Regions from separate parts of the Bradyrhizobium sp. BR 1432 genome, predicted to be linked through region 2. Evidence: riboswitches for the same ligand, from Rfam matches in the RefSeq annotation. Region 2 holds a riboswitch; the other holds the start of a gene.
What was found. Region 2 has a riboswitch for cobalamin ahead of metE (5-methyltetrahydropteroyltriglutamate--homocysteine S-methyltransferase). Riboswitches for the same ligand answer to the same signal wherever they lie in the genome.

Region 1 (4,415 bases), 6.2 Mb from region 2:
CCGCGGCCTTCAACCGCATGATCGAGCAGCTCCGGCACAACGAGCGCATCCGTGAGACCTTCGGCCGCTACATCGACCCGAAGGTGGTGCAGGGCCTGATTGACCGGCCGGAGGTCGCCATCGACGGCCAGCGCCGGGTCATGACCATCATGTTCTGCGACATGAGTGGCTTCACCTCGATGAGCGAGGGCGTGACCCCGCGCGGCCTCGTCAAGGTGATGAACCACTATTTCACGGTGATGTCCGGCCCCATCCGCAGCAATCGCGGCATCATCGACAAATATATCGGCGATGCAATCATGTGCTATTGGGGCCCGCCCTTCATCGAGGAGGACGAGCAGGCGATGCTCGCCGGCCTTGCCGCCATCGAGATGGCCGATCAGGTGCCCGCGCTCCAGAAGCAGCTGCCGGATCTGCTCGGCATCCGCGCCATGCCGGCGCCGTGCGATCTGCGCATCGGCATCGCCACCGGCGAGGTCCTGACCGGCAGCATCGGCTCCGAGCTGATGATGAGCTTTACCGTGATGGGCGACGCCGTGAACCTCGCCTCGCGGCTGGAGGCCGCCAACAAGGCCTACGGCACCCGCATCCTGGTCTCGCAGGCAACGGCGGATGCGATCGGCTCACAGCTCCAACTGCGTGAGATTGATCGCGTCGCGGTCGCGGGGCAGCGCGCACCGCAAGCTGTTTTCGAGGTGATGGGCAGGGCCGGCGCACTCACCGATGCGCAAGCGCGCCTGCGCACGCTCTATGCCGAAGGTCTCGACGCCTATCGCGCCGGGCACTTCGACGACGCCCGCGCCGCCTTCAACGCCGCGCTCGAAGCGGTCCCCGGCGACGGTCCCTCACGCACGCTGCTCGGCCGCATCGCGCAGTTCGAGGTCAACCCACCAGACGAGGGTTGGGACGGCGCCTGGCGGCTGGAGCAAGAATAGCGGTGCCTGCCGTCCGGCGTCGCCGAACGGAAAGAACGATTCTACTCCATAACGATGTTCGCCGTGACCTATTTCCCGGGCTTAGGCTTGACGTCCCTGAGGCGTCAGATGGGGACACGCCGATGACACACCTTGAGGACAGGCTCGAACGGTTCGAGACGCTCTCCGCCGAGTGCGAGCTGATCGCGAAGCTCGCCACCGACAGCACCAAGCGCGAGTTCTATCTGAAGCTTGCCGAGCAGTACCGCCAGCTGGCAGTGGATATGCGGCAGGCGATCGCGACCAGCGCTGCTGCTTGAGGCCGACTGCAATCCGTTCTTAACATTTGGCGCGCATTCTGAGGCGCATGCGGGCGTCGCTGATTGGCGATGGCTCGCGGTGGGAAGGCCGGGGCTCGTTGCGATGCAGCGCGCCTCGCGAGTGTCACTTGCCATGTTTGACGGGCAATCCCATGCGCCTCGTTGCAGTGATCATATTCGCGCTCATGACGGCGGCCTGCGATCAGGAGCAGGACATCACCGGCTCGACGTCGACCTGCCCGATGCGAAACTACAGCTACAATCCTCGCGACATGAATCAGTGCGTCAGCGCCTGCAAGTCATGCGATCACGGCACCACGGTCACCTGCACGACCTCCTGCACCCTCAAGGGGGCTCGCTGAGTTCTTGATGCGTGCGAAGGTCGGGAGCGACGCACCCAAAGTCGCTGACGACGCGCCAAAAGACAGGAGGCCGTCGGCGGTGCCCAGGCACCGGAACGATTCACTTGGATCAATCATTGAAGGAAGCGGGCAGGACGTGGAGTCCGATTGAATGGGTATGCTCGATCCCGGCCGGTTCCTGGTGTCGTGCTCGCATTGCGACGCTTGGCCGATGGCTGCCAACGTCAAACGTTCAAGCTGGTCGGCATTCCCGCGTGAGGTCCGTTTCGTGTGTCGGCGCTGCCGCCGCGAGGAGACCGCGATCGTCTCTGCCTCCGGCGAACTGACGCCGATCAAGCGCATCGATGTTCCGCCACGCGACGTCGCCGTCGCTTGGGCGCAGGCCCAGCGCCCGCGAGGGCGGACGTAGCTGCTGGGCCTCTGCTTGCGGGACGCACCGGTAGCGGCGAGTTGTCGCTGCCAGATGCAACCAGCCGATTGACTCCCGGGCTGCACGACTCGTAAAAGATCCACGACGGTTCTCCTCACGGAGATCAAAAGGGAACGTGGTGCGAGATTTTCCCAACGCCGGGATCTTCTCAATGCCATGGCTGCCCCCGCAACTGTAAGCGGCGAATCTCTCGTCCTATGCCACTGGGAATCTCGGTCCTGGGAAGGCGACGGAGAGGTCACGACCCGCGAGCCAGGAGACCTGCCGTCAGCCGTGGTCACACGCGAAGATGTCGGTCGGGGAGTACAGACATTAGCTTCACCGGAGCGATTGATCGCTACGTCGTGAAACCTCGTTCGCTGTGACGTGCCACTGACGTCCTGCCGAGGTTTTTTCGCATGTCTTCCGTTTCCGCCGCCGTCCGGTGCCGTCGCGCGTCCTGGCTGGCGTCCAGCTTCATCATTCCCGTTCTTGTCCTCAATATGATGGGCGTCCGCGCGCAGACTGTCGCCGAGCAGTTGCCGCCGGTCGAAATGACCAAGGCCGACGATCAGAACCGCACGCGTGCCAGGGCGAGCAGCGATGGCGACATGGGGAGACGCCGTGCGACGCCGAACGGCGCGCCGACAGGAACCGGCTCGTCCGGCTTTGGCGGTGAGGCGGCCAGCAACAATGGAGGCATCGTCGGCGCCGCCACGACCGTCATCACGGCCGCCGACATCGCCCATGCGCCGTCGCAGACGCTTGCCGAGATCATCTCGACGCAGGTACCGGGCGCCCAGATCACGACGTTCTATGGCGGTCCGATCTGCGCCAAGACCAGTGTCGACCTGCGCGGCTTCGGCGCGTTCGCAACCGCCAACACGCTGGTGCTGGTCAACGGACGGCGGCTGAACGACATCGACATGGCGCAGGTGGACCTTGCCACCATCCCGCTCAATTCCATCGAGCGTATCGAGATCACGCACGGCAATTCCGGTGCGGTGCTCTATGGGGACAATGCGGTCGGCGGCGTCATCAACATCGTCACCAAGAGCGGCGTCGGCGGGCCGCCAATGGCCGCGCGCATCGAGGCCGGCTTCGGCTCGTTCAACACCAGGCTCGGCAACGTCTCGACGTCGCTCAATTCCGGTCCGTGGTCGACCTCGTTTTACGGCAACACCGTCAAGTCCGATGGCTATCGCGACAACAATCGTTATTCCCAGGAGAACGGCATCGGCAATCTGAACTACACGACGCCGGGCCTGACCGCTTTCCTGACCGTGACGGGAGACAATCAGGAGCTGCGACTGCCGGGGGGCCGCACCGTCGATCCCTCGATCGGCCTCGACGAGCTCGCGACCAACCGGAAGGGGACCAGCACGCCCTTCAACTATGCCAACCAGCAAGGTTTTGGCGCGACAGCGGGTTTCACAAAAACCCTGGTGAACGGCGTCGATCTCATCGTCGACGGAGGCCTGCGCGACAAGAGGCAGCAGAGTGCATTCTTCTCCAGTCCGACGCCGGCGCCCGCTTTCTTCACCTCGACCTATGTCGACGCCGATCTGACGACGTGGTCGATCACGCCGCGGCTCAGCGTGAAGAGCCTTCTGCTCGGAATGCCGTCGCAGCTCTTGACCGGCATCGACTATTACGATGCGAGCTTTCAGCAGAACCGTGGCGCCGGCCAGGGTCTCGCCGCCTGGCACAATTACGACCTCAGGCAGCAGACGGTTGCGGGCTATCTTCAGCACACATTGGGTGTGACGCCCACGACCGACGTTTCCTATGGCGCGCGGGTGCAGACCATCAGTCTGTTGGCACGCGACAATTTTGATCCGGCAGCTCCGTTCAACGCCGACATCGGCGCGCTCCCGCTCGGGAGCGACGAGACCCAATATGCGCTGCACCTCGGTGCCGAGCATCGCCTCAACGACATGGTCTCGCTGTTCGGCCGCGCCGCGCGGGCGTTTCGCACGCCTGACGTCGACGAGCGGGTGTCGTCGGGACCCTCATTCGACCCCTTCTTCAATCCGCTGCCGCAAACGTTCCAGCTCAAGACCCAGACCTCGCAGGATGTCGAGGCTGGGCTGCGTATCAAGGGAGGCGGTCTTCAGATGCAGAGCAGTCTCTATCTGATGGACCTCGCTAACGAGATCCATTTCAATCCAATCCTGTTCTACAACACCAATCTCGATCCGACCCGCCGTTACGGCTCGGAGACCAGTGTCTCCTATCGCGTTAACGACGCTCTGCTCTTGCGCTCCGGCATGGCTTATACGAGGGCTGTCTTCCGAGAGGGTATCTGGGCCGGCAATGACGTGCCGCTGGTCTCGCGCTACACCGCGAGTGCGGGCCTCACCTGGAACATCTGGCAGAACTATGTCGTGCTCGACGCCACCGCGCGGTT
Region 2 (4,415 bases):
GTCGTCTTAACGATGTCGATCCCAAAGCCTGGCTCGCCGACGTCCTCGCCCGGATCGCCGATCTTCCCGCTTCGCGTCTGCACGAACTGCTGCCCTGGGAATGGAAGCTCCCGCGCCAAGCCGACGAACCCACCGATCAGCAAGCTGCCTAACCTTCACGCAGCGCTATCATAGCGCTACCCGGCCCCCGCGCGCATGCGTCAATCAGGCGGTCTTCGTCGTATGCGTACTGTCACGCTGCTCTTTCCGTCGATGCTGACGGGGACTTCGCCGACGACGGTTGCGCGACGAACGAGGCGATGCTGGTCGCCATAGTCGTTCACCGCATAATGTTGCGTGGCGCGATTGTCCCAGATCGCGACATCGCCCTCCTTCCAGCGCCACCGCACGGTGTTCTCGAGCGCCGCGATATGAGATTGAAACAGATCAAACAGCTTCTGGCCGTCGTATTTCGGAAGACCAACGAAATTTTGCACCAGAGCGCCGAGCACTAGCGCGCGTTCGCCGGTCTCGGGATGCACGCGCACGACAGGATGCTCAGTCTGATAGATTGTTCTAGTGAAGATTTCGTCCAAATGCTTTTTGTCGAGCTCGCTGACGCGGGCCAATATTGCATAGTCGAAGGCGTTGCTGTGAACGGCCCAGAGCTTGTCTGCAAGCCGCTGCAGCGGCGGTGCGAGGTCGAGATACGCCGTAACGGTGTTTGACCAGACCGTATCGCCACCGAATGGCGGCATCACGAGGCTTCGTAGGACCGCAATCTTGGGGTAGGCATCGACGAAGGTTCCATCCGTGTGCCACAAGTCGGCCCGGCTCCCGGCGCGCGCCGAATCAAGCTCGATGATCGACGCCGTGCCTTTGATTGCACCGAGCGTCGGATGAGGTGCCAGCTTCCCGAAACGAAGGGCAAAGCGCTCTTGCTCCGCATCGTCGAGATGCCCCTGGTCGCGAAAGAAGATGACCTTGTGCTCCAATAGCAATTCATTGATCGAGCGGATCGTCTGCTCCGGCAAGTCGCCCGATAGCTTGACGTTCCGGATTTCCGCGCCGATGCGGGCTGCGCATTTGACGATGTCGCCGCGAGGAGCGTCACTATCCGACAAGATCGTAGCAGTCATAGCTCCAACTCTCGAATTTGGCGGTTTCCGTTAAACTCGACTAGAGCTGACGAACCTCAAGTGCCGACCGCATCGCGGGATCCGTCGGAGTCCCGGTGACAGCGTCGGGTTCCTGCTTGCGCTCCTAAGGCGGCCTCGGACTTGTTGGTGCGGCTCCGCTACGGTCTTTGATCTAAGAGTTGACGAGATCTGTCAGATTGACAATTGCCAGCACTGGTAGTTGACCGGTGTGGAAGCTTAAGCGATCGATGTTACGCCACTGCCGAATCAAACGCGCTTAGAGCTTCACACCAACATGGTTCGGTGACCTCGATGCCTCATGGGTAAGACCGTCAGGCTTGCCGGGATGCCGCAGCAAAGACGATCTCAGGGTTGACGTATTGGTTCTGTTGCAGATAATCGGAGGCGTCGAGGTTCTCCAGGTCTTGTTTGATCCGGAGCTAAGAGGGAAGCCGGTGCGCTCTCGATCCGTTCAGGATTGAAGCAATGCCGGCGCTGCCCCCGCAACTGTAAGCGGCGAGCCCGCATCCAAACGTGTCACTGAAGCAGAAGCTTCGGGAAGGCCGGATGCAGGCGATGACCCGCGAGCCAGGAGACCTGCCCCGACAACTTATTCGTCCACGGGCGGGGTGTCCGGTGGTACGCCTAGTAGCGGGTCCCGCTTTCGTGGCCTCCTGCCTGCGTTTCCGCCATGGCCTTTGCCCCCACACAATGGGGTTAAAGCTATGTCTCTTCTCTCACTTCCTGTCGCAACCCTCGGCACGCCGCGTATCGGACCGCGCCGTGAACTCAAGCTGGCGCTCGAAAGCTACTGGGCTGGCAACATCAGCAACTCGCAGCTTCTTGAAGCAGCGGCTGCTCTACGCGTTGCCAATTGGGCGCGTCAGAAGTCGCTGGGCGTCACCGTTATCCCGTCAAATGATTTTTCACTCTATGACCAGGTTCTCGATACGAGCGTCATGGTGGGCGCCATTCCTGAGGCGTATGGCTGGGATGGCGGTCCGGTCTCACTGAAGACCTATTTCGCCATGGCAAGAGGCTCACAAGACAGGGAACACGACGCGAGCTGCGGTCACGCGCAAGGTCACGGCGCCACTGCGCAGGAGATGACTAAGTGGTTCGACACCAACTACCACTACATGGTGCCCGAATTCCATAAAGGACAGACCTTCAGGCTCTCCTCCCGTAAACCGATCGAGGAATATGAGGAGGCCAAAGCCCTCGGCTATCAAACGCGTCCTGTCTTGGTAGGACCGGTCACCTTCCTAAAGCTGGGCAAGAGTGCCGATCCGACGTTTGATCCGATTTCGCTGCTCGAGAGCCTCGTGCCCGTCTATGTCGAGGTTCTCAAGGAGCTTGCGAAACGGGGAGCCGAGTGGGTCCAGCTTGACGAGCCCTATCTGGTGCTTGATCTCGATGAGACTACGCGGAATGCGCTCCAGCGTGCTTATGGGCGTCTCGCTGAGGAGGTGCCTGGCATCAAGATCATGCTTGCAACTTATTTCGGAGCGATCGGCGACAATCTGGCGACCACTCTGGGACTGCCCGTGGCCGGACTGCACGTCGATCTGGTTCGCGCTCCCCAACAATTGAGCCAAATTGAAGTTGGTGCTCATGCCGACCTCGTGATTTCGCTTGGCGTCATCGACGGCCGCAACGTGTGGCGCTCGAACCTATCGGCACTGGTTGAGCGGCTCAAGCCCGTCATTGCAAAGTTCGGCAAGGATCGCGTGCAGCTCGCACCCTCCTGCTCGCTCTTGCATGTCCCAATCGACGTTCAGCTCGAGACCGATCTCGATTCGGAGGTGAAGAGGTGGCTTGCCTTCTCGGTCCAGAAGATCGACGAGCTCACGATCCTGGCGAGAGCGCTTGCGAGCGACGGAAACGCCATTGCTGCGCTTTCCGAGTCAGCCCTTGGAGCGAAGGCTCGACGGACATCGCCGAAGATCCATGACAGGGCCGTCGCCCAGCGGACGGCGGCGATTGACGAGGCTATGTGCCGCCGCAAGAACGCTTTTGCGAGCCGTGCCGAGGTTCAGCGCAAGCGTTTCGGCCTGCCGCTTTTTCCCACGACCACAATCGGGTCGTTCCCACAGACCCCCGAGGTACGTAACGCCCGCGCCGCGCGTGCCCAAGGAGAATTGACAAAGGCGGAATATGAACAATTCCTGAAGGAGGAAACGGCTCGCGCGGTCCTCTGGCAGGAAGAGATTGGGCTGGACGTTCTTGTCCACGGCGAGTTCGAGCGCAACGACATGGTCCAGTATTTCGCTGAGCAGCTCTCCGGCTTCGTGTTCACTAAGCATGGCTGGGTGCAGTCTTACGGCTCACGTTACGTTCGTCCGCCGATTCTGTTCGGCGATGTCTCGCGGCCGAAGCCGATGACCGTCGAATGGTGGCGCTACGCGCAGTCCCTAACCAGAAAGCCGATGAAGGCCATGCTTACGGGGCCGGTGACGATCCTGAATTGGTCGTTTGTCCGTGACGATATTCCGCGCAGCCAGACCTGCCGTCAGATCGCGCTCGCGATCCGAGACGAGGTCGCCGAACTGGAAAAGGCCGGCGCAACCATGATCCAAATCGATGAGGCCGCGCTCCGCGAAGGTTTGCCCTCCGCCGCTCCGATTGGAAGTCTTATCTCGACTGGGCAGTGGAGAGCTTCCGCCTCTGTTCCTCCGGTGTTGCCGATGCGACGCAGATCCATACCCACATGTGCTACTCGGAGTTCAACGCCATCATCGATGCAATTGCCGCAATGGACGCGGATGTCATCTCGATCGAAACGTCCCGTTCTAAGATGGAGCTGCTCGATGCATTCACTGCCTTCAAATACCCAAACGACATCGGCCCGGGCGTCTATGACATCCACTCGCCGCGCGTTCCCGAAGTTGCTGAAATAGAGGATCTCATCGCGCGGGCCCGCCAACGGCTGGCGGACTCACAGCTCTGGATCAATCCGGATTGCGGCCTAAAGACCCGCAAATGGACCGAAGTCCGTCCGGCGCTCGTCAACATGGTTGCGGCGGCCCGCGAAATGCGCAAGGCGTCCTGATGTCAGGGTGAGCTCGCGATTAGAACCGGTTTGTTTAACGAAGCTTCCCAATGCATTTCTGGATCGAATGCCCTCTACGGCGCCGGGTGGGCCGGCGCCGAACAGGTTAATGTCGCGCAGGGCACGGCCGGCAGCATCCGGGTCTGCGAATGATCATACAAATCGAAGCGCCACGAGCGTCAGTTTCCATTTCACGCAAGGCACAACGAGCCGCATTTGGACTGGGTTTCCCTTCCGGTGTCCAC

Region 1: linked by a shared signal. The riboswitch ahead of ACSKB8_RS30775 (TonB-dependent receptor) and the one ahead of metE (5-methyltetrahydropteroyltriglutamate--homocysteine S-methyltransferase) in region 2 are both predicted to bind cobalamin.

What each region holds. Positions count from the first base shown of each region.
Region 1 is NZ_JBPUGF010000003.1:6,342,116-6,346,530, forward strand. Features, by position in the region: gene ACSKB8_RS30755 (adenylate/guanylate cyclase domain-containing protein) at 1-935, shown strand, start outside; gene ACSKB8_RS30760 (hypothetical protein) at 1,058-1,234, shown strand; gene ACSKB8_RS30765 (hypothetical protein) at 1,387-1,596, shown strand; gene ACSKB8_RS30770 (hypothetical protein) at 1,748-2,005, shown strand; cobalamin riboswitch at 2,095-2,309, shown strand; gene ACSKB8_RS30775 (TonB-dependent receptor) at 2,425-4,415, shown strand, end outside.
Region 2 is NZ_JBPUGF010000003.1:180,199-184,613, forward strand. Features, by position in the region: gene tnpC (IS66 family transposase) at 1-152, shown strand, start outside; gene ACSKB8_RS01090 (TauD/TfdA dioxygenase family protein) at 201-1,118, opposite strand; cobalamin riboswitch at 1,513-1,737, shown strand; partial or broken gene metE (5-methyltetrahydropteroyltriglutamate--homocysteine S-methyltransferase) at 1,844-4,170, shown strand.